2 regions of the Serratia surfactantfaciens genome follow, and region 1 is predicted to be linked to the other one. Evidence: predicted binding sites of a transcription regulator. Region 1 holds the regulator's gene; the other holds the start of a gene.
The links. Region 1 encodes Fur, which represses iron uptake genes when iron is present. Its sites were predicted from a motif close to ATAATAATGAGAACNACTATCAA; they were not measured.
Positions count from the first base shown of each region.

Region 2: the regulator Fur is predicted to act here: its motif matches at 5,916-5,938, upstream of feoA (ferrous iron transporter A).

Region 1 covers NZ_CP016948.1:582,640-594,807, reverse strand. Annotated here, with positions in the region: gene kdpD (two-component system sensor histidine kinase KdpD) at 1-1,476, shown strand, start outside; gene kdpE (two-component system response regulator KdpE) at 1,493-2,182, shown strand; gene ATE40_RS02780 (DUF3861 domain-containing protein) at 2,210-2,509, opposite strand; gene ATE40_RS02775 (PadR family transcriptional regulator) at 2,509-3,156, opposite strand; gene pgm (phosphoglucomutase (alpha-D-glucose-1,6-bisphosphate-dependent)) at 3,348-4,991, opposite strand; gene seqA (replication initiation negative regulator SeqA) at 5,068-5,610, opposite strand; gene ybfF (esterase) at 5,835-6,608, shown strand; gene ybfE (LexA regulated protein) at 6,865-7,152, shown strand; gene fldA (flavodoxin FldA) at 7,417-7,956, shown strand; gene fur (ferric iron uptake transcriptional regulator) at 8,286-8,732, shown strand; gene ATE40_RS02740 (beta-N-acetylhexosaminidase) at 8,981-11,638, opposite strand; gene chiQ (ChiQ/YbfN family lipoprotein) at 11,652-11,978, opposite strand; gene chiP (chitoporin ChiP) at 12,025-12,168, opposite strand, start outside.
Region 2 covers NZ_CP016948.1:4,146,083-4,158,250, forward strand. Annotated here, with positions in the region: gene envZ (two-component system sensor histidine kinase EnvZ) at 1-11, opposite strand, end outside; gene ompR (osmolarity response regulator transcription factor OmpR) at 8-727, opposite strand; gene ATE40_RS19495 (chaperone modulator CbpM) at 985-1,290, opposite strand; gene cbpA (curved DNA-binding protein) at 1,296-2,255, opposite strand; gene greB (transcription elongation factor GreB) at 2,486-2,959, shown strand; gene ATE40_RS19510 (Tex family protein) at 3,117-5,450, shown strand; gene feoA (ferrous iron transporter A) at 6,057-6,281, shown strand; gene feoB (Fe(2+) transporter permease subunit FeoB) at 6,354-8,669, shown strand; gene ATE40_RS19525 (FeoC-like transcriptional regulator) at 8,669-8,908, shown strand; gene ATE40_RS19530 (YdgH/BhsA/McbA-like domain containing protein) at 8,952-9,236, opposite strand; gene bioH (pimeloyl-ACP methyl ester esterase BioH) at 9,507-10,277, opposite strand; gene gntX (DNA utilization protein GntX) at 10,318-11,001, shown strand; gene nfuA (Fe-S biogenesis protein NfuA) at 11,060-11,635, shown strand; gene malQ (4-alpha-glucanotransferase) at 11,705-12,168, opposite strand, start outside.

The DNA.
Region 1 (12,168 bases):
GTGGCGCTGTGCGCGCTGATTACCTTGCTCTCCCAGTGGCTGCTGCCGGGCTTCGATCAGGCCAACCTGGTGATGGTCTATTTGCTCGGCGTGGCGATCGTCGCGCTGTTCTTCGGCCGTTGGCCATCGGTGCTGGCGGCGGTGATCAACGTCGCCAGCTTCGATCTGTTCTTCGTCCAGCCCGAATGGTCGTTCGCCGTCAGCGATATGCAATATCTGCTGACCTTCGGCGTGATGCTCGCCGTCGGCATCATCATCGGCAACCTGACCGCCGGGGTGCGTTATCAGGCCCGGGTAGCGCGCTACCGCGAGCAGCGGGCGCGCCACCTGTACGAAATGTCGCGCGGGCTGAGCCGCGCGCTGACCGTGGCCGACATCGCCAATACCAGCCGCCACTTCCTCTCCAGCAGCTTCCAGGCGAAAACCGTACTGCTGCTGCCGCAGGAGGACGGCCGGCTGCAGCAAATGGTCGGCGAAGAAGGCGGCCTGCTGTCGGTAGACGAGGCCATCGCGCGCTGGAGCTTCGACAAAGGGTTGCCGGCCGGCGCTGGCACCGACACCCTGCCCGGCGTGCCTTATCAGCTGCTGCCGCTCAATACCCCCAAGCAGACCTTCGGCCTGCTGGCGATCGAGCCCAACAACTTGCGCCAGCTGATGGTGCCGGAACAGCAGCGGCTGCTGCAGACTTTCGCGGTGCTGATCGCCAGCGCGCTGGAGCGGCTGCACCTGGCGCGCAGCGCCGAAGAAGCCAAGCTGGACGCCGAACGCGAACAGCTGCGCAACTCACTGCTGGCGGCGCTGTCGCACGATCTGCGCACGCCGCTGACCGTGCTGTTCGGCCAGGCGGAAATCCTCACGCTGGACCTGGCGGCCGAAGGTTCCAATCACGCCACCCAGGCCAGCCAGATCCGCCAGCAGGTGCTGAGCACCACCCGGCTGGTGAACAACCTGCTGGATATGGCGCGCATCCAATCCGGCGGTTTCAGCCTGCGTAAAGAGTGGCAGTCGCTGGAAGAGATCGTCGGCGCCTCGCTGCACATGCTGGAGCCGCTGCTCAGCCAGCATCCGATCGTGGTCGAGCTGCCGCCGGAACAGATCCTGGTCAACTGCGACGGCAGCCTGCTGGAACGGGTGTTCACCAACCTGTTGGAAAACGCCAATAAATACGCCGGCGCCGAGGCCACCATCGGCATTCGCGCCCGCACGCTGCCCGAGTGGCTGGAAGTCGAGGTCTGGGATAACGGCCCCGGCATCCCCGCCGATCAGCTGCAGCTGATTTTCGACAAGTTTTCACGCGGCAATAAAGAGTCGGCGATCCCTGGCGTCGGCTTGGGGTTAGCCATTTGCCGTGCCATTATTGAAGTACATGATGGCCGCATCTGGGCGGAAAACGGCGCCAACGGCGGCGCCAGCTTCCGCTTCGTGCTGCCGCTGGAAAAACCGCCCGAGATCGACGGCGATGCCTTCGATCTGTAATCAACGCAGGGGAAACGTGAGCATAACGCCAACCAACATTCTGATTGTTGAAGATGAAAAAGAGATCCGCCGCTTCGTGCGCACCGCGCTGGAGAGCGAAGGCCTGCGGGTGTTTGAAAGTGAAACCCTGCAACGCGGGCTGATTGAGGCCGGTACGCGCAAACCGGATCTGATCATCCTTGATTTGGGCTTACCGGATGGCGACGGGCTGAGCTACATCCGCGATCTGCGGCAGTGGAGCGCCATTCCGGTGATCGTGCTGTCTGCGCGCAACGCCGAAGAGGACAAAATCGCCGCGCTGGACGCCGGCGCCGACGACTATCTCAGCAAACCGTTCGGCATCGGCGAACTGTTGGCGCGGGTGCGGGTCGCGCTGCGCCGCCACTCCGCCAGCCAGCAGGAAAGCCCGCTGGTGAGCTTTTCGGAAATCACCGTCGATCTGGTCAACCGCCGGGTGCTACGCAACGACGAAGATCTGCACCTGACGCCGATAGAGTTTCGCCTGTTAGCGGAACTGCTGGCCAACGCCGGCAAGGTGATTACCCAACGCCAGCTGTTGAGCCATGTCTGGGGGCCGAACTACGTGGAACACAGCCACTACCTGCGCATCTACATGGGCCATCTGCGGCAGAAGCTGGAAGCCGATCCGGCCCGGCCCAAACATCTGCTGACCGAAACCGGCGTCGGCTATCGTTTCATGCCTTAACCCCGACGGGCGCGGTTTGCCGCGCCTTTACGCCGCCGGGCCCTTCTTCAAGCCAACCATAAATTCTTTAAACGCCTCGCGCAGCGGAGCGAACACCGGATGTTTGCGGTTTTCAATCATCACTTCGGAGAACAGTTTCAACCCTACCGCGAAGGCCGCGCTCTGTTCAGGGCCGAAGTTCAGATCGTCACGCGCCCGGATGCGCTCGACGATCTCGAGAATATCGTCGTGGTTAGTCACCTCAAAACTCAGCGGTGTTTTCTCGACGGGGTTGCCCTGGCGATCGCTCAGGGCTTCAACGGTAATGTTAAAACGGTGGCCGGGCATCAGTTCTTCTCCTGCTGCGTGGGTTGAATTTGCATTTCGCTTTCGATCGCCGCCACGGCGGTCAACAGCGCGGCGTTGATGCGCTCCACCTGCTGCGGCGTAAGATCGGCGCGCATCACGTTGCCGCGCAGCAGACTGCGCAGACGGTTCATGGCGTCGTAAATGCCTTCCGCCAGGTTGCCGTGCCGATGATGCTCGCGGCCGGCGCCCGCCAGACGCGCCAGAATGACTTCAACTACCTGTTGATGCTTTTGCAGCTCGCCCTCGCCCGCCGTGGTGATGCGGTAGCTTTTGCGGCCGTTGCCGGTGGTGAGCGGTTCGAGAAAGTCCTGCTCTTCCAGCAGCGTCAGCGTGGGGTAAATCACCCCCGGGCTCGGCACGTACAGGCCGGAAGAGGCTTCTTCGATCGCTTTGATCAATTCGTACCCGTGGCTGGGCTTGCGCGCCACCAGCGCCAGCAGTACCAGGCGCAGATCGCCGTGTTCGAACAGGCGATGACGCCCGCCGCGGCCACCGCGCCCGCCTCGGCCATGCTCTTCGCCGTCGCCGCCGAAGTGATGGCGCCCGCCGCGATGATGGCGGCCATCGCCTGCTTCGCATTCATGGTGGTGGTGGTGATGCCGGTGCAAACCTAATCGATGAAACATGGTGTGATACCTCGCTTTAACAGTGAACATCAATACGAGGTTGTTTAGATATATCTAAACAGCGTCGATAACGCTAATCTAGATCGATATATCTAAATTCGCAAGCCTGCGCCGAGAAAAAGATATATCTAAATTACAGGCATAAAAAAAGCGCTGTAAAAACAGCGCTTTTTATCAGACAAGAACAGCGATTATTTGGCGGAAGCCAGCACTTCGCTGACGATTTCGACCGCTTCGTGCTCGATTTTCTCGCGGTGTTCCGCCCCGAGGAAGCTCTCGCAGTAGATCTTGTATGCCTCTTCGGTACCGGAAGGACGGGCCGCGAACCAGCCGTTGTCGGTCATCACTTTCAGGCCGCCGATCGAAGCGCCGTTGCCCGGCGCAGCAGTCAGACGCGCGGTGATCGGGTCGCCCGCCAGGGTATTGGCCTTGACCATCTCCGGCGACAGCTTGGACAGCGCCGCTTTTTGCGCCGCCGTCGCCGGCGCCTGGATGCGGTTGTAGCTTGGCGCACCGAAGCGCTTGGCCAGATCGTCATAGTGATGCTGTGGATTTTCACCGGTTACCGCGGTGATTTCAGCCGCCAGCAGACACATGATAATGCCGTCTTTGTCGGTCGACCAAGGTTGGCCGTTGAAGCGCAGGAACGAGGCCCCGGCGCTCTCTTCGCCGCCGAAGCCCAGGCTGCCGTCGAACAGGCCGTCCACGAACCACTTGAAGCCGACCGGCACTTCCACCAGCTTGCGGCCCAGATCGGCCACCACGCGGTCGATCATCGCGCTGGACACCAGCGTTTTACCTACCGCGACATCGGCGCCCCACTGCGGGCGGTGCTGGAACAGGTAGTTGATGGCCACCGCCAGATAGTGGTTCGGGTTCATCAGGCCTTTCGGCGTGACGATGCCGTGGCGGTCGTAATCCGGATCGTTGGCGAACGCCAGATCGAATTTGTCGCGCAGCGCCAGCAGGCCGGCCATCGCCGACTCGGACGAACAGTCCATGCGGATGATGCCGTCGTGGTCCAGGTGCATAAAGCGGAACGTCTGATCGATGGAATCGTTCACCAGCGTCAGATCCAGCTTGTAGTGCTCCGCCACGCGTTGCCAATAGGCGATGCCGGAACCGCCGAGCGGATCCACGCCCAGCTTCAGACCAGCGCGTTGGATGGCCGGCATGTCGACCACCTCAACCAGCCCTTCGACATAAGGCTGCACCAGATCTTTGGCGTGCAGATGGCCGCTGTTCCAGGCCTTGTCCAGCGACTGGCGCTGAACGCCCTTCAACTGCTGCGCCAGCAGGTCGTTGGCGCGCTTTTCGATCACCGACGTCAGGTTGGTGTCGGCCGGGCCGCCGTTCGGCGGGTTATACTTGATGCCGCCGTCTTCCGGTGGGTTATGGGACGGCGTAATGACGATGCCGTCGGCTTGCGCGCCGCCACGGCGGTTGTGGCACAGAATGGCGTGCGATACCGCTGGCGTTGGCGTGAAGCCGTTGTTTTCCTGCACGATCACATCGACGCCGTTGGCGGTCAGCACTTCCAGCACGGAAATGAAGGCCGGTTCGGACAGCGCATGGGTGTCCTTGCCCACATAGCATGGGCCGGTAGTGCCCTGCTGATGACGAACTTCAGCGATCGCCTGGGCGATGGCGAGGATGTGCGCTTCGTTGAAGCTGTGGCGCTGCGCGCTGCCGCGGTGGCCGGAGGTGCCAAATTTCACCGCATGTGCGGGATTGCCGGCTTCCGGTTGCAGCACATAGTACTGCGACGTCAGCTGGGCTACGTTGATCAGATCGCTTTGGCGGGCGGGCTGCCCGGCACGTGGATTATTCGCCATCGACATATCTCCCTCATCCCTGTCGGTGACCGGGCAATATGTCGCGCACGGCCATCATGACGGGCTGTTCGCTAAATTAGACGGTACCGCAAACTTTCTCGATCAGTTCCGCCGGGAACTGCATGGCCTGCATGATGTGTTCGATCATGCTGCGTTTGCGGCCGGTATTGGTATTGGTGATCACCCAGTAAGGGGTGCCCGGTACATGCTTCGGCTTGGTGTGCGTGCCGTTGGCCAGCAGGGTCTGCTGATCGCCGGCGAAATAGGTGCGGGTACGGCCGGTCAACGCCTCGGTGGCAGCGGCGAAACCGGCGGCATCGAGGGTGTACAGCGTGGACAGCACCAGCATGAAACGGTTGACCGCTTTGTTCTGCTCGGCGTATTCATCCGACAGCAGCAGTTCGCGCATGGCGCGCACGCGATCGCGCGGACGCTGCGCCGGGGCCGCCTTTTCCAGCTCGACGGACTGCGACGCACTGGCGGCAGGCAACGCGCGCACCGGCTGACCGGCGGTGAATTTCAACATGCGGCGTAAAATATCGGACGCGCTTTCACCGATGTGTTGCGTGTGGCTGGCAATATAACGGTAAAGCTCTTCGTCGACTTCAATAGTTTTCATCTTTATCCAATACTGTTTTTTCTACTTAGAACCTGAAGCCAGATCCTGCATTCAAGCCATGGGATTATAAGGTTAAAAGCGCTGGAGCGAACACAACAATGTGCCTCCGGACGGCAAATGCAGACTAATACCTATAGCCGGCACTGCCAAGCCCGCGCCGCGAAAATTCCGCATGATTCATCGTGCGATTCAATCATGATACCCTAATCTGAATCTCTCTCAGTATGAACTTCGCCATGAAATTACATTATCAACTGCTGGCCGCCGAGTCAGATGCGCTGCCGGTGCTGCTGATCCACGGGCTGTTCGGCAATCTGGACAACCTGGGCGTGCTGGCACGCGATCTGCACCAGCAGCACAGCGTGATCAAAGTCGATCTGCGCAACCACGGCCTCTCCCCGCGCGCCGACGACATGAACTACCCCGCCATGGCGCAGGATCTGCTGGCGCTGCTCGACGAACTGCAGCTGGATAAAGCGATCGTCATCGGCCATTCGATGGGCGGTAAAGCGGCGATGGCGCTGACCGCCATCGCGCCGGAGCGCATCGCTAAGCTGATCGTCATCGACGTGGCGCCGGTGGATTACCAGACTCGCCGCCACGATGAGATCTTCGCCGCGCTGAAGGCCGTCAGCGCCGCCGGCATCACCCAACGCCAGGCGGCCGCCCAGCTGATGCGCGACTATCTGCAGGAAGAAGGCGTGATCCAGTTCCTGCTGAAGTCCTTCCACAATGGCGAATGGCGCTTCAACCTGCCGGTGCTGATCGAACGCTACGAAGACATCACCGGCTGGCAGGACGTGCCGGCCTGGCCGCACCCGACGCTGTTCATTCGCGGCGGCCTGTCGCCGTACGTGCAGGACAGCTATCGTGCGGACATCGCCCGCCAGTTCCCGCAGGCCCGCGCCCATGTCGTCGCCGGCACCGGCCATTGGGTGCACGCCGAAAAACCGGACGCGGTGCTGCGCGCCATCCACCGTTTCCTCGACGAAGCCTGAAAAATACGCTCATCTGGCGAAAAAACGCGCTAAAGATAACGGCTTAGCGCGTTTAGCCCGCAGTTAGGCATTGTCGCCGCTCCATCTGCTGGGGTAATATGGCGCGCTATAATTTTGCCGCCGCGCCAGCGCGTTCGCGAACGCCGGTTCGGGGGTGAATTTGGGTTAGGGTTTATTGGCCCGAAGTGTGTTAACCGATGCCTCCGGAAGCGTGCGAGCGCTTTTTGATGCAAACTCCCTTGCAGTACCGCTACCTATGGCAAAAGAACAAACGGATCGCACGACGCTGGATCTGTTCGCAGATGAACGCCGTCCGGGGCGCCCGAAAACCAACCCGCTTTCCCGCGATGAACAGCTTAGAATCAATAAGCGCAATCAGTTACGGCGCGATAAAGTGCGTGGATTGCGGCGCGTAGAGCTGAAAATCAACGCGGATGCGGTGGACGCCCTGAACAAATTGGCGGAACAGCGCAACATTAGCCGCAGCGAACTCATCGAGCAGATGCTGTTGGCGCAACTGGCGGAAGAACAGCCGGAACATTGATCTCTTCGGCCGCACGCGCGGCGCGGCGTTAAGGACAACGCCGGATCGACCACGCTTTTCTTCATTCTCCGGCATCGCATAAATGCGATAAAACCCCGGCGCCACTTTCTGGCATGATACGCATTTACCGGCAAGAGACTGCGCCTGTCGGCGCCCGCCCCCGTGGCGAAAGGCTCTTGTCATGGCATCATTTTAATCGGCGTCAGCGGCGGCAGTGCTGGCATCGAGTAATGCAATTACTTGAATTTAAAGGTTATACGCGATATGGCTACTGTAGGCATTTTCTTTGGCAGCGACACTGGCAATACCGAAAACATTGCCAAAATGATCCAGAAAATTCTCCAGAAACAGTTTGGCGACGACGTCTCTGAAGTACACGACATCGCTAAAAGCAGCAAAGAAGACCTGGAAGGGTTCGATATCCTGCTGCTGGGTATCCCGACCTGGTACTACGGTGAAGCGCAGTGTGACTGGGATGATTTCTTCCCGACGCTGGAAGAAGTCGATTTCAACGGCAAACTGGTGGCGCTGTTCGGCTGCGGCGACCAGGAAGACTACGCGGAATACTTCTGTGACGCGATGGGCACCATCCGCGACATCATTGAACCGCGCGGCGCGGCCATCGTGGGCCACTGGCCGACCAAAGGCTACCACTTCGAGGCCTCCAAAGGCCTGGCGGACGACAACCACTTCATTGGTCTCGCGATCGACGAAGACCGCCAGCCGGAGCTGACCAACGAGCGCGTCGATGCCTGGGTCAAACAGATCGTCGAAGAGCTGAGCCTGGCCGATATCGTCGGCTAAACGCCGCAACTGGCGAAAGGTTGAACAAAGGCCCTGTAAAGTGCATAGTGTGCGCACAGGGCCATCATCGGCAGCAGGGATTGCTGCGATAGAAGCTACAGATTTGTAACTTCCCACCCCGTCAAGGTAGACTGAGTTATCGGTTTATCCCACCCATCAAGGCGTTGCATGCAAAACATGCAATAGTGCAATTATATCTTTGTTAACAACCGGCGGTTTCCATTTAGTACAACCGGTTCTATAATGAGACGCATTAACTCTTTGTGCCGACCGATGCCACAGGCGAGTACGCCTCAACTTGATTAGCATAGTAACAGGACTGAATTCGCATGACCGACAACAACATCGCATTGAAGAAGGCCGGCTTAAAAGTCACGCTTCCGCGACTCAAAATCCTGGAAGTACTGCAAAATCCGGAATGCCATCACGTCAGTGCGGAAGATTTGTACAAAAAACTGATTGATATGGGCGAAGAGATCGGCCTGGCAACGGTTTATCGCGTACTGAACCAGTTTGACGATGCGGGCATTGTGACACGTCACAATTTCGAAGGCGGCAAGTCCGTGTTCGAACTGACCCAACAGCATCACCACGATCACCTGATTTGCCTGGACTGCGGCAAAGTGATCGAATTCAGTGACGAATCCATCGAAGTGCGCCAGCGTGATATCGCCAAGCAGCACGGCATCAAGCTCACCAACCACAGCCTGTACCTGTACGGCCACTGTGAAACCGGTGACTGCCGCGAAGACGAAACGCTGCACGACAAGAAATAAGCCTGACTGGCTATGAAAAACCGCCTCACCCTGAGGCGGTTTTTTTATGCTTGCTGAACGGTGAGCAAAAAAATCCCCGGACCAGCCGGGGAAAGATCATGTCATGAAATACTACAATTGCAGCGGCACTGCGACTCCACGTACTGCTCTCACTTTCACGTCCGCTTCACGCCGACACGCGCAGAGGCGGACGCATTCCCCCTTCGTTAAGCGGCCCGCCGCCATGACGACAGGCCGATGCGCCGGGCTTAGACCTTCTCGGCGCGGCTGTAACGTTTACCGTCGGGACTGACCGAACGCACCTGCACCTCACCCGATACCGCCGGCTTGGCCTTGGCGTCATAACGCTGCCACTGCTTGCCGCCGTCGGTGGAATACTCGATGCCCAATCCCGGCAGCGCGATATTCGCCTCCAGCTTGCCGCCCGCTACGCGTGCGCCGGGCACCGGCAGACGATAAGCGACGCCACCTTTGTCCAGCTTGGCCAGTTCACGCTGGCCCAGGATATTGGCGAAGCGCAGCCAGTCTTTCTCCAGCGCCTTGGTGTCGACAAAGTGGGTCTCCCCGCCTTTGTATTCGCGGCCGGCGCGATAGTCCTGCTCCCAACCGGCGCGGTGCCAGGCGCGTTCGGCCACCGACAGCGCGCGCGGGAAGATCATGTATTCCATCTGCGGATCGGTGCGCTGGGTTTCGCTCCACAGCTGAGCGGACAACCCGTAGGCTCCCGGCCACGGCTTGTCGCTCTTGGCGTTGAAGTGGTTGCCGTCGCGATCGACCGAGGTTTCCGCGTTCTGCGGCATGTTGTCCGGCGCGAAGCTGAACACCTTGCGCTCGTCGCTGAAGCGAGTGCCCCAGTAGTAACCGCGCTCGTCCGGGTTCACCTCGTAAGGGAAGTCCATGTAGACGTAGTCCGGGTTGGAGACCACCACTTCATACCCTTTATTGGCCCAATCGTTGACGCTGTCGAAACCGCCCCAGTACAAGGTATCCCAGAAGTTGACGCCCACGCGCGAGGTGGCGAACGACTTCGCGCTCTCGGCGTCTTTCAGGCCGTCCTGCCAGGCCTGCATTCTGTCGATGCCGTGCGCCTTCACCAGCTTGCTGACCTCCTGGCCGAAGTAGCTCGGTAAGTGCTCCATGTCGGCCACCTTGCCTTCTTTGATCATCGTCTGGCAAACCTGCGACTTGGCCCACGGCTTGTCTTCGTTGCTCTGGTCGATGACGCCTTTACCCGGCTCCGGTTTCGCCTTGTCGGTATAGCCGGCGCCCAGGCGGATGTTTTTCGCCTCGTCGCCGCCGAAGTGCCAGGTTTTGATCGGCTGCCCGGCTTCTTTATGCATCTGGGCGATCTCGCCGATCACCTTGTCGACAAAGCGCTGGGAAGAATCCAGGCACGGGTTCAGGTAACTCTGGCGGTTAAAGAACTGCACGGAGGTGGTATTGGAGGTATCAGTCGGATCCACCAGGCGGAATTCGTTGGCCTCCTGCTCTTTTCCGGCGGCATGCAGCTTTTTATAGCGCGCCTCCATCGACACCACCGCGGCGCGGGCGTGCGCCGGCATGTCGATCTCAGGGATCACTTCAATCTGGCGCGCCTGGGCGTATTTGATGATGTCGATATAGTCCTGACGGCTGAAGAAACCACCGTAGACATCCGGCCCCTGGCCGTACTGCGGCAGCAGGCAGGTGGTTTCGCTCAGATCGTGGCAGCGCTGGCCGCCGACTTCCGTCAGCTCAGGCAAACCGGGGATCTCGATACGCCAACCTTCATCATCACTCAGGTGGAAGTGGAATTTGTTGAGCTTGTAGGCCGCCATCTGATCCAGCAGACGCAACACCGCATCCTTCTTATGGAAGTTGCGCGCCACGTCGAGGAAAATGCCGCGATACTGGAAGCGCGGCGCGTCGCTGGCGTCCAATGTAGCAATCTTGCCGCTGCCGTCGGTCGGCACTAACGACAGGATCGACTGCAACCCATAGAATACCCCGGCCTGATCGAAGCCGATCACCCGCGCCTCTTTTTTGCCGATCTTCAGCTCATAGGCGCCCGGCACCGCCATCGCGCCTTTAAACTTGCCCGGCTGGATATCGGTCTTGATCGGATAGCCGTTGGCCTGAACCGGCACGCCCAGCAGCGCAAAGCGCTGGTTGACGACGTCCGCCGCCGGCTTGACCAGCGTGCTCAGATCCGGCGAGACCCCTTTGCGCAGATCGGCGTCCTGCGCGTGGACCTTCACCTGCATCGGCGTCGGCACGATCTGGCCGCGCAGCGCGCCGGCGGGCAGCGTCTGCAGCTCGGCATTGCTGACAAAGCGCGAAGCCGGCGTCATCAGAATGTTTTTGTCGTCTTTGGTGCGCTTCCACTGATCGCCGGTGAACGGCGCCACGAACTGGTCCAGGTTTTCGGTGTCGGTATTCGCCAGCATTTTCGGTTTGGCGTCGCCGGACGTGGCATACCAGCGCGGCAGGAAGTCATTTCTAAACAGCTGCCAATATTCGGCGACCACCGGGATTTCCACCGCCTTGCCGGCAGGGAAACCGCTGAATTTGGCGGTCGGTTCCAGCTTGTACAGATCGCCGGTGAGGTGGGCTATCTTGAACTGATCGTTATCCACCCGCAGGGTCTGGCGCGGGCTGTGGAAATAGATGACCCAGTCCTTGCCGTCGATAGCCTGGCCGTCGTTGCTGAGGGTGAACAACACCCGGTTGCAAGAGGCCCAGTCGGCGCCCAGCGCCGCGCAATCCACGCCGTTTTCGCCGGCGCGGTTATCCAGCATTTTCACGTTCAGCTTCAGCTGGCTCAGTTGATCCACCAGCTGTTGATCGGCCATGGCGTTTCCCATGCCGCCCAGGAATCCCATCGTTGCCGTCAAGGCGGCAAGCGCGCTCAGTTTGAATGCGTTCATGTTCTCGTCCTTCTTAATTATTGTTATCGCGAATTTCTTGCCACAGCTTGCCGCACTTGGCGTCGTAAGCCTGACCGTTACCGCTGTGCACCGCCATAATGCAGTTCTGATAATCCATCACCCGCACCGTTTCCTGCGCGGCGAACTGCTGGTGCTGCTTCTCTTGTTTCAACACGTTCAGCACCGCCTTGCAGGGCTGCAGACGCTCCGGCGAACCTTCGGCGGTGTTGATGCAGGCGCTGTAAGCCTGCTTCAATTTGGCGTCTTCCGGCGGCGCGGCGGGTTGCGCGCAGGCGCTCAAGGCCGCGGCGGCCGCCAACATCAGCATGATTTTTTTCATCGTTGAATTCCCTTAACTGCCCCCGGCCGCAAGGCCGGGGAACGCATCAGAAGATGGTGAATGGCGCGATGACCATGAACTTGACGTCTTTCTCGTCCTGGAAGATGTTGCCGTAACCGCCGCCCCAGCTCGGGATGTTGGTGTGGTTGTCATACTGGGTGTAGTGCAGCTTGATCAGCGTGCCCTTGGC
Region 2 (12,168 bases), 1.6 Mb from region 1:
AATCGCCTCATGCCTTGCTGCCGTCCGGAACGAACACGTAGCCGAGACCCCAAACGGTCTGGATATAACGCGGATGCGCCGGATCTTCTTCAACCATGCGGCGCAGACGAGAGATCTGCACGTCGATGGAACGTTCCATGGCGCTGTATTCACGGCCACGCGCCAGGTTCATCAGCTTATCGCGCGACAGCGGTTCACGCGGGTGGCTGACCAGTGCCTTCAGGACCGCGAACTCGCCGCTGGTCAACGGCATAGGCTCGTCTTCGCGGAACATCTCGCGGGTGCCGAGGTTCAGTTTGAATTTGCCGAACGCGATCACCGCCTCTTCCTGCGAAGGCGCGCCCGGCAGTTCGTTAGCCTGACGGCGCAGCACCGCGCGGATGCGAGCCAACAGCTCACGCGGGTTGAACGGTTTAGGAATGTAGTCGTCGGCGCCGATTTCCAGCCCCACGATGCGATCGACCTCTTCGCCTTTGGCGGTGACCATAATGATCGGCATCGGGTTGCTCTGGCTGCGCAGGCGGCGGCAAATGGACAGACCGTCTTCGCCCGGCAACATCAGATCGAGCACCATCAGATGGAAGGATTCACGGGTCAGCAAGCGATCCATTTGCTCAGCGTTGGCGACGCTGCGAACCTGGAAGCCCTGCTCGGTTAAATAACGTTCTAAAAGCGCGCGCAGGCGCATGTCATCATCGACAACCAGGATCTTATGATTCTCTTGCATGGTATTACTCCCAAAGGCTTTATTGCCTGACTCGAATATTGTTAGAAAACCTTGCCATTTGAGACAGCGTTTAATGGTATGTATTCTAGACGAAATTGTTACAAAGCTTATTCTTTTCCCCATTTATCAACAATTTTCATCGAATGTCGACGGGGGTTCGTCAAAATTTCGCCCTTTATCGGCGCAATGTGGGGCAGCGGCCCAATTTTACGCAATTTCGCCACCGGCGAACCGCACGGTGGCGTTTTGATATCGGGTCAGGAAGTCTGCAGGAAACGCGCCAGCTGCCTACGCAGCTGACGGTTTTCTTGCTGCAACGCATCCACCCGGTCGAGCAGCGTCAGCGCCATGGCGATCCCCGGCCAGTCCAGATCCAGTTCGGCCCGCAGCCTGCGCGCACGCTGCAGATGGCTCAGCGCCGGATAATCGAACACCCAACTCGGCTGCGCCGGCTCCAGCGGCACGATCACGCCCAGGCCGACGATCTCGACCAGCTCATCCTCTGAAATTTCCACCCGTTGGCACAATTCCACCACGGTGAAGGTGATCTCTTTCTTCATCATGTGCTTTACTCCCATTCCGCGCGTGGGTTGAACGGCGCCTGCTCGGCCAGTTCTCGCCACAGGGCGCTGGCTTTCTCGTTGGGTTTCGGCGGCATCACCACCTTGAGAATGACGTACAGATCGCCGGGCTCTTTCTTGCCCGCCAGCCCTTTGCCTTTGACCCGCAGCCGTTTGCCGCTCTGGCTGCCGGCCGGCACGGTCAGCGCGATCTTGCCGGTCAGCGTCGGCACCTCGATGCTGGCGCCGAGCGCCGCTTCCCACGGTGCGAGCGGCGCCACGATGCTCAGGTTGTGGCCGTCGATCTCAAACAGCGGATGCGGCGCGAGGCGGATGACCAGATACAGATCGCCGTTCTGGCCGCCGCCCACACCGGCGACACCCTGCCCCTTGAGGCGAATGCGTTCGCCGTCGCCGACGCCCGCCGGGATTTTCACGTTCAGCGTTTTGCTGGCTTCGCTCACCTGCCGCCCCAGCTCGTCGTACACCGGCAGCTTGTAGGAAATCTCGCGGCTTTGGCCATGCAGCGTTTCCTCGAGAAACAGCGGCACTTCCATCTCCAGATCCTGGCCGCGGAAGCCGTGCCCGCCGTGCGAATGCGCAGAGGAACGGTGGCTGCCCGCCGTCCGGCCGCCGAACATGCTCTCGAAGAAATCGGAGAAGTCTTGTGCGTCGCCGCCACCGTGCCATGAAGCGCTCTGCTGATAGCCACCGTGGTCGCCGCGCGCCTGGCGGCCAAAGTTCGGATCGTTGCGGTGCAGCCGGATCTGATCGTACTCGGCGCGGCGCTCTTCGTCCTTCAGTACCTCATAGGCTTCGGCCAGCTCCTTGAACTTGCTCTCGGCGTCTTCTTCGGTGCTCACGTCAGGGTGATATTTACGCGCCAGCCGGCGGTAGGCCGTTTTGATGGTTTTCAGATCGGCGTTGGGCTCGACGCCCATCGTTGCGTAGTAATCTTTAAATTCCATGCGGTAATACCTTCAATGTGTTGGGTTGTGCGCCAAAATTCCTTGTCTCTCTCGCCAGATATCCTCCTTTCGTCACATTCCTTTTCCGCTATCGCTAAGCATACTCCCGATTGTTAAAAGCTGCGCAAACTGAATAAAAACCGTGCGGCAAGGCGCAGGCCCGCGCGCCATTTTTAAAGCCTTCCGCATTCACGTACACTGTGGCGGTGGCCCCATAAAGATAAATCACGATGAGAACTCAACTGATAACCCGTGAAGGGTATGACAAGCTCAAACAAGAGCTGGATTACCTCTGGCGCGAAGAACGCCCCGAGGTGACCAAGAAAGTGACCTGGGCCGCCAGCCTGGGCGACAGAAGCGAAAACGCCGACTACCAATACAACAAGAAGCGGCTGCGCGAAATAGACCGCCGCGTCCGCTATCTGACCAAATGCCTGGAGCAGTTGAAGATCGTCGATTACTCCCCGCAGCAGGAAGGCAAGGTGTTCTTCGGCGCCTGGGTAGAGGTGGAGAACGACGACGGCGAGATCAAACGCTTTCGCATCGTCGGTTACGACGAGATTTTCGGCCGCAAGGATTACATCTCCATCGACGCGCCGATGGCGCGCGCCCTGCTGAAAAAAGAGGTCGGGGACATCGCCACCGTCAATACCCCGCTGGGCGAAGCGCAGTGGTACGTTAACGAGATAGACTACCCGAAGTAAGCTTTCAGCTTTTTCCGAACCGCCGCCAACGCCGCCGCCTGCGCAGTTCTCTACGCCGCGGCCGCGCGGCGGCGGCCCGCTCCGCTGGCATTTTCCCCGATCAATCCGTATAACTGTCCCCTGTTTATTCACCGTTCTCAATACAGATACCAGACCTATGAATGACCCACTGAGCCGCATTATTGCAACAGAACTGCAGGCCCGGCCGGAGCAAGTCGACTCCGCCATCCGTCTGCTGGATGAAGGTAATACCGTGCCCTTTATTGCACGCTATCGTAAGGAAGTCACCGGGGGCCTGGACGACACCCAACTGCGCCAGCTGGAGACCCGCCTGGGTTATCTGCGTGAACTGGAAGATCGTCGCCAGACTATCCTGAAGTCGATCGATGAACAGGGCAAACTGACCGAACAACTGGCGGGGGCGATCAACGCCACGCTGAGCAAGACCGAACTCGAAGACCTCTACCTGCCGTACAAACCGAAGCGCCGCACCCGCGGCCAGATCGCCATCGAAGCCGGTCTGGAACCGCTGGCGGACACGCTGTGGCAAGATCCCCAGCAGCAGCCGGAGCAGCTGGCCGAACGCTACGTCGACGCCGACAAGGGCGTGGCGGACGTCAAAGCCGCCCTCGACGGCGCGCGCTATATCCTGATGGAGCGCTTCGCCGAAGACGCCGCGCTGCTGGCCAAGGTGCGCGACTACCTGTGGAAAAACGCCCATCTGGTGTCCAAAGTGGTCGAAGGCAAGGAAGAAGAAGGCGCCAAGTTCCGCGACTACTTCGATCACCACGAACCGATTTCTCAGGTGCCTTCGCACCGCGCGCTGGCGATGTTCCGCGGCCGCAACGAAGGCGTGCTGCAGCTGGCGCTGAACGCCGATCCGCAGTTTGAGGAAGCGCCGCGCGAAAGCCAGGCGGAGCTGATCATCATCAACCACCTCAACCTGCGTCTGAACAACGCCCCGGCCGACGCCTGGCGCAAGGCGGTGGTCAACTGGACCTGGCGCATCAAGGTGCTGCTGCACCTGGAAACCGAGCTGATGGGCACGGTGCGCGAACGCGCGGAAGACGAAGCGATCAACGTTTTCGCCCGCAACATGCATGATCTGTTGATGGCCGCACCGGCCGGCATGCGCGCCACCATGGGCCTCGATCCTGGCCTGCGCACCGGGGTGAAAGTCGCCGTGGTCGACGCGACCGGCAAGCTGGTGGCCACCGACACCGTCTACCCGCACACCGGGCAAGCGGCCAAAGCCGCCACCATCGTCGCGGCGCTGTGCATCAAACACCACGTGGAACTGGTGGCGATCGGCAACGGCACCGCTTCGCGTGAAACCGAGCGTTTCTATCTCGACCTGCAGAAGCAGTTCAGCGACGTCCGGGCGCAGAAAGTGATCGTCAGCGAAGCGGGTGCGTCGGTGTATTCCGCGTCCGAACTGGCGGCGCAGGAATTCCCGGATCTCGACGTGTCGCTGCGTGGCGCGGTGTCCATTGCCCGTCGCCTGCAGGATCCGCTGGCGGAGCTGGTGAAGATCGACCCGAAATCCATCGGCGTCGGCCAGTATCAGCATGACGTCAGCCAGAGCCAGCTGGCGAAGAAGCTGGACTCGGTGGTGGAAGACTGCGTGAACGCCGTCGGCGTCGACCTGAACACTGCGTCGGTGCCGTTGCTGACCCGCGTGGCCGGCCTGACGCGCATGATGGCCCAGAACATCGTCAACTGGCGCGACGAGAACGGCCGCTTCAGCAACCGTGAACAGCTGCTGAAGGTCAGCCGTCTGGGGCCGAAGGCCTTCGAACAGTGCGCCGGCTTCCTGCGCATCAACCACGGCGACAATCCGCTGGACGCTTCGACCGTTCACCCGGAAGCCTACCCGGTGGTGCAACGCATTCTGGCCGCTACCGAGCAGGCGCTGCAGGACCTGATGGGCAACGCTTCGGCGGTGCGCAGTCTCAAAGCGGTCGATTTCACCGACGACAAGTTCGGCGTGCCGACGGTTACCGACATCCTGAAAGAGCTGGAGAAACCGGGCCGCGATCCGCGTCCGGAGTTCAAAACCGCGACCTTTGCCGAAGGCGTGGAAACCCTCAACGATCTGCAGGTGGGCATGATCCTCGAAGGATCGGTCACCAACGTCACCAACTTCGGCGCCTTCGTGGATATCGGCGTGCATCAGGACGGCCTGGTACACATCTCCTCGCTGGCGGACAAGTTCGTTGAAGATCCGCATACCGTGGTGAAGGCCGGCGACATCGTCAAAGTGAAGGTGATGGAAGTCGATCTGCAACGCAAACGCATCGCGCTGAGCATGCGGCTGGATGAGCAACCGGGCGAAGGTTCGCCGCGCCGCGGCGGCAATGCGCCGGCGCAAACGCGCGACAACGCCAATCGTTCGGCGGGCGGCAACAAGGCCAAACCGCGCAACGCGGCGCCGGCCGGCAACAGCGCCATGGGCGACGCGCTGGCCGCGGCGTTCGGTAAGAAACGCTAAGCCAGAACCGTCAGGGCGGAGCCTGCTCCGCCCTTGCCGAGAAAGAAAACTTGCGGCATTTTTTGACCCGACTCAATAAACCTTCATCTTTTTATTTCCCGTTGCTGCGTGACCGCCCTCCCATTGTTAAAGCGGCAAAAATCCCTTCTGTAGCCGTTTATTAACAACGTCGTTAACACGCATTTTTCATTTTGCGAATTGTGAGCGAAACACAAATGGTTACCGCTCGTATTACGGCGGAATAATGTTATTGAATTGCCTTTCATCAGAAATAAATAAGGGAAAAACGCCATCAATATTTGCAAACGAGAAAACTCGGCTACAAATACGCAACTGATTTAACTCACCATTCTCATTTGTCGCCGAGTAAAAGCAGTGGTAAAACGGGGCTTATCAAAGCGACACAACCAAAAACTGCCGCCGCCATAATAATTGGTTACAATACCCTTACTTTTTGTATTGAACGCGATAATGATAATTACTATTATTTGCGCTCAATTTATTGCATGACCTTATGGATGAATAGCGCCGACGGCGTGGCATTTTCGCCGGCAACGTCCAATTATTATCAGCCCGATGTTCATCGGCACCCGGAAGGTTAATCACATGCAGCTTCAACCTAAACACACGTATAAAATCGCCGGCTTTTCCAGTGAAATTGCGCCGGCCTATCGCCAGAAACTGTTATCGCTCGGCATGCTGCCCGGCTCTTCATTCGAAGTGGTGCGCGTCGCACCGCTGGGCGATCCGATAGAAATTAAAACTCGCCGCGTCAGCCTGGTGCTGCGCAGGAAGGATCTGGCGCTGCTGCAACTCGACAGTCAGTCCTGAGCCGGCGCGCCCTCCGTTTGCCGACGCGCCTTTGCGCCGGCGCTGTTCTCCTTGAAGACGACACGCTGAACTATGAAAAAACTCACCATCGGTTTAATCGGTAACCCGAACTCCGGCAAAACCACGCTGTTCAACCAGCTGACCGGCGCGCGCCAACGGGTCGGCAACTGGGCGGGCGTGACGGTCGAACGCAAAGAAGGCCATTTCACTACCCCGCAGTCCGACGTGCGGCTGGTCGATCTGCCCGGCACCTACTCCCTCACCACCATCTCGGAACAGACCTCGCTCGATGAGCAGATCGCCTGCCACTACATTTTGAGCGGCGACGCCGATCTGCTGATCAACGTGGTCGACGCCTCCAACCTGGAGCGCAATCTCTATCTGACGCTGCAGCTGCTGGAGCTGGGCATTCCCTGCATCGTGGCGCTGAACATGCTCGACATCGCCAAAAGCCAGCATATCGATATCGACGTCGCCGCGCTGTCGGCACGCCTCGGCTGCCCGGTGGTGCCGATGGTCTCCACCCGCGCCGACGGCATCGGCGTGCTGAAGCAAATGATCGACAATCATCACATCAACGAGCAGCAGGCACTGGTGAACTACCCGCCGCTGTTGCTGAAAGAGGTCGCCACGCTGAGCGACGCCATGCCGCAAACGCTGCCGGCGGCGCAGCGCCGCTGGCTGGCGCTGCAGATGCTGGAAGGCGACATTTACAGCCACCGGCTGGCCGGCCCCGCCGTCGCGTTGCTGCCTGCGGCTACCCAGGCATTGCAACAGCAGCAGCAAGAAGACCCGGCACTGGTTATCGCCGACGCGCGCTACCAGTCTATCGCCACCCTGTGCGACGCGGTCAGCAACTCGCAGCAGGCGATGCCCAACCGCCTGACCGAGCTGCTGGATAAAATGATCCTCAACCGCTGGCTGGGCGTGCCGATCTTCCTGCTGGTGATGTACCTGATGTTCCTGCTGGCGATCAACATCGGCGGCGCGCTGCAGCCGATCTTCGATATCGGCTCGGCGGCGATCTTCATCCAGGGCATTCAGTGGCTGGGTTATACCCTGCACTTCCCCGACTGGCTGACCGTCTTCCTGGCGCAGGGCGTCGGCGGCGGCATCAACACCGTGCTGCCGCTGGTGCCGCAGATCGGCATGATGTACCTGTTCCTGTCGTTCCTGGAGGATTCCGGCTATATGGCACGCGCGGCGTTCGTGATGGACCGCCTGATGCAGGCGCTCGGGCTGCCGGGCAAATCCTTCGTGCCGCTGATCGTCGGCTTCGGCTGCAACGTGCCGTCCATCATGGGCGCCCGCACGCTGGACGCCCAGCGAGAGCGGCTGATCACCATCATGATGGCGCCGTTCATGTCCTGTGGCGCGCGTCTGGCTATCTTCGCGGTCTTCGCCGCCGCCTTCTTCGGCCAGGACGGCGCCGGGGTAGTGTTCTCGCTGTACCTGCTCGGCATCGCGGTGGCGATTCTCACCGGTCTGGTGCTGAAATACACCATCATGCGCGGCGAAGCCTCGCCGTTCGTGATGGAGCTGCCGGTCTATCACGTGCCGCACCTGAAAAGCCTGCTGCTGCAAACCTGGCAGCGGTTGAAAGGTTTCGTGCTGCGCGCCGGTAAGGTGATCGTGGTGGCCAGCATATTTATCGGCGGCCTGAACAGCTTCTCGTTCAGCGGCAAGACGGTCGACAACATCAACGACTCCGCGCTGGCCTCGGTCTCCAAGGTGCTGACGCCGCTGCTGCAACCGATGGGCGTCCACAGCGACAACTGGCAGGCCACCGTCGGGCTGGTGACCGGCGCGATGGCAAAAGAAGTGGTGGTCGGCACGCTGAATACGCTGTATACCGCCGAGCATATCAACAAAGAAGCGTTCGACGCCGCCAACTTCAATCTGCTCGATGAGCTGGGCGGCGCGCTGCAGGAAACCTGGGACGGCCTGAAAAACACCTTCAGCCTGAGCGTGCTCTCCAACCCGATCGAAGCCAGCAAGGGCGACGGCGAGATGGGCGTCGGCTCGATGGGGGTGATGAGCAGCAAATTCGGCTCGGGCATCTCCGCCTACAGCTACCTGATCTTCGTGCTGCTATATGTGCCTTGCGTCTCGGTGATGGGCGCCATCGCCCGTGAATCGAGCCGCGGTTGGATGACATTCTCCATCCTGTGGGGGCTGAACGTCGCCTATTCGCTGGCAACGCTGTTCTATCAGGCGGCGACCTTCAACCAACACCCGCAGTACAGCCTGACGGCGATCCTGGCCGTGGTGGCGGTGAATCTGCTGGTACTGTTCGGCCTGCGCCGGGCACGCAGTCGCGTCACGGTACGCCTGGGCAACGCCACGCCGGCGGCCTGCTGCCAGGGCGCCAAAGGGAATTGCCACTGATGGCCGGGCTGCTGCAGGTGCGCGATGCGCTGGCGCTGCTCGGCAGCGCCCAGGCGCAGCAGCTCAGCCAATCGCTGGCGACGCCGCTGCCGCTGGTGCAGGCGATGCTGGACCGTTTGGCGGCGATGGGGAAAGTGGAGCGTATCGAACAGGATGAGGGCGCCTGTCTGAGCGGCAGCTGCAAAAGCTGCCCGCAGGGCCAGGGGTGCGGCACGGTTATCTACCGGCTGAAGGCCTGAAGATCGGGGGCGCCACGGCGGGCGCCCCTTTGCCGTTGAAGGCTTATTTCTTGTCTTTGTAAACTTCGGCGATGGCGCTGAATTTACCGTGTTCGCGACCCGCCAGAACCACGTAATATTGCCCGCCCTTTTCGTCCGCCAGTTTGGACAGCTCTTCCTTGGCATCCATCGGCGACGTGGTCTGCGCCGTGGTGGTCACGGTGCCGATCTTCTCGTATTTACCCGGGTTTTTATCCAGATCCTCCTTGGTCAGCAGGGTTGCCGCCATGGAGCCGAAAGACACCGAACCCAGCACTGCCGCTGCAATAATCATCTTCAATGATTTCATGACACTAACCTCTCAATGGATAATTTATCTGTTATGAAAGCCGTCAAGAATCCATGCGTAGTACATCAGGCTGCCGCGACATCCTCAGGCTCCGTTGCTTTCCCTGACGGTGCCTGTTTCCCAGAGACGAAACGCCAAAATGAAAAGCGCCGCGTACGGTCTTTTCATTTTGCAGCCAACGCATTGACTCACTAAGTATCGAACAGCTTTGTCTTTTATCCACCCGGCGGTGTTTTTTTTCGCACCTTATTGTGCGTTTTGCCGCCGCATTCAATGTGCTGCAATAAACGCTTCGATCGTCGTCACAAATTCGTCGGGATGAGAGATAAACGGCGCATGAGCGGCCTTAGCCACCATCTGCGACGTGGAGTTCGGCCAGGCGGTATCGAGCAGCTCGGCGACCTTGCGTGGCACCAGCCCGTCCAGATAGCCATAGATCCGCAGCAGCGGCAGATCCAGCGCCGCCAGAGGCGCACGCAGATCGGCGGTGCGCAGGATCTCCAGCCCGCCGTTCAGCACCTCGACGCTCGGCGTCGGCTGGTTGAGCACCACCGCTTTCAGCTGGCGCGCATCCTGACGCGCGCTTTCGGTGCCCAGCGTCTGCAGCGCCAGAAAACGCTCGACGGTGCGTTGGAAATCCAGGCTCAGCTGGTGCTGGAAACCGCTCAGCACGTCCGGACGGATCCCCGGCCACTCATCGCGAGCGGCAAAGCATGGCGAGGAAGCCACGGTGATAAGCCCATTGACCCGCTGCGGCTGCATCAACGCCGCCTGGCTGGCCACCAGCCCACCGAGCGACCAGCCGAGCCACCAGGCCTGCGGCGGGGCGGCCGCCAGCACAATCTCCGTCATCTGCTCTAGCGACAGAGCGCCGAATCCCTGGCTGCGGCCGTATCCCGGCAGGTCGACCAGATGCAGGCGAAAATGCGGCGTCAGTCGCGCCTGAATGCAACTCCACACTTCAGCGTTCAATCCCCAACCGTGCAGCAGCACAAGATCGCGTTCGCCTTCACCTATCGTTTGCCAGTACAGCGCTGTCATTGGTTATTGTCCTTTCATGCCTATTCGTCTCGGAGACGCTATGCTATCAACCCGCGGCCGCTGTTGGCTATGCCGGCAGCCATTAAGCCTGATGCGTCATGGCATCTGCAGCTGCTGTTTGCGCCATCTGCCGGCCAGGCCGCCGTGTTGCCCGTGCTGCGGGCTGCCCGCCGGTGATACGCAAACGCCCTGCGGCCGCTGCCTGCAACGGCCGCCGCCCTGGCAGCGGCTGGTGTTCGTCGGCGACTACGTGACGCCGCTCAGCCTGCTGGTAAAAAGGTTCAAATTTCACCGCGCGCCCGAATTGGCGCCGGCGTTGGCGCGCCTGATGCTGCTGCAGTGGCGGCAGGCGCGCGCAGAGCAGTATCTGAACAGACCCGACCTGATTTTAGCGGTACCTTTGCATGCAACGCGCTGCTGGCGCCGGGGTTATAACCAGAGCGATCTGTTGGCCCGGCAGCTGGCGCGCTGGCTGGGCTGTGCCTATCGGCCCACCGCCTTGCGCCGGGTACGCAAAACCGCCCTGCAACAGCGGCTGAGCGCCTCGGCCCGCAGGCGCAATCTGCAGCGCGCGTTCGCCTGTACCGTGCCGGTCGCCGGCCGGCATATCGCCCTGGTGGATGACGTGGTGACCACCGGCAGCACCGTCTCGGCGATCGCGGCGCTGCTGCGGCGGCAAGGTGCCGCCTCGGTGCAGATATGGTGCGTTTGCCGCACGTTGTAGTGCCACGGCAATGGGCGTATTATAACCGACTATAGAAGTCAACTATTGAGCTAATGCTATGATCCGTATAACAGATGCTGCACAGGAACACTTTGCCAAACTGCTGGCAAATCAAGAAGAAGGCACCCAAATCCGCGTATTCGTGATCAACCCGGGCACGCCGACGGCCGAATGCGGTGTCTCTTATTGCCCGCCGGACGCGGTAGAAGCGACGGATACCGAACTGAAGTTCGACAAGCTGTCCGCCTATGTCGATGAGCTGAGCGCGCCGTATCTGGAAGACGCCGAAATCGACTTCGTGACCGACCAGCTGGGTTCTCAGCTGACGCTGAAAGCGCCGAATGCCAAGATGCGCAAGGTCGATGACGACGCACCGCTGATGGAGCGCGTGGAATACGTGCTGCAATCGCAGATCAACCCGCAGCTGGCGGGCCACGGCGGCCGCGTAACGCTGATGGAGATCACCGACGACAACATGGCCATCCTGCAGTTCGGCGGCGGTTGCAACGGCTGTTCGATGGTGGACGTCACGTTGAAAGAAGGCATCGAGAAAGAGCTCCTGCAGAAGTTCCCGGAACTGAAAGGCGTGCGTGATCTCACCGAGCACCAGCGCGGTGAGCACTCTTACTACTGATACCCGGCGCTCGCGCCACGGTAGATAACACAATGCCGGAAGGGGGAACCCGTTCCGGCATTGTCGTTTTCAGCCCACCGACACCTTGCGGCGCCGTTTATCCAAATCCTTCAGCAGCCGGTTTATCCGCGGATCGGCGAACATCTCCTCCAGCGTCTGGGTCAACTTGCGCCGCCAGTTAGGGTATTGATCGCTGGTGCCGGGAATGTTGACCGGATCGGCCATGTCCAGCCAGTCTTCCGGCTGCAGGCCGAGCAAGGCGCTGGCGCTGTCGGCGACATAACGTTGCAGGCCGCGATTGAGCAGCGGGCTCATGCCGAGCAGCGCCGCCCTTTTGCCCACCTTCTGCGGCACGCAGCCGTAGTGATGCAACCCATCCAGCAACCCCTGCTTGGCGCGTTCCCGGTCGGCGAACAGCTCCCGCAGTATTGCCGCGTCCGGATAAAGCCCCAACCGGTTGCCGAGCGTCAGATCGTCGCTTTGCCAATAGCCGCGCAGCGTCGGCAAATCGTGGGTGGTGATGGTCGCCATCG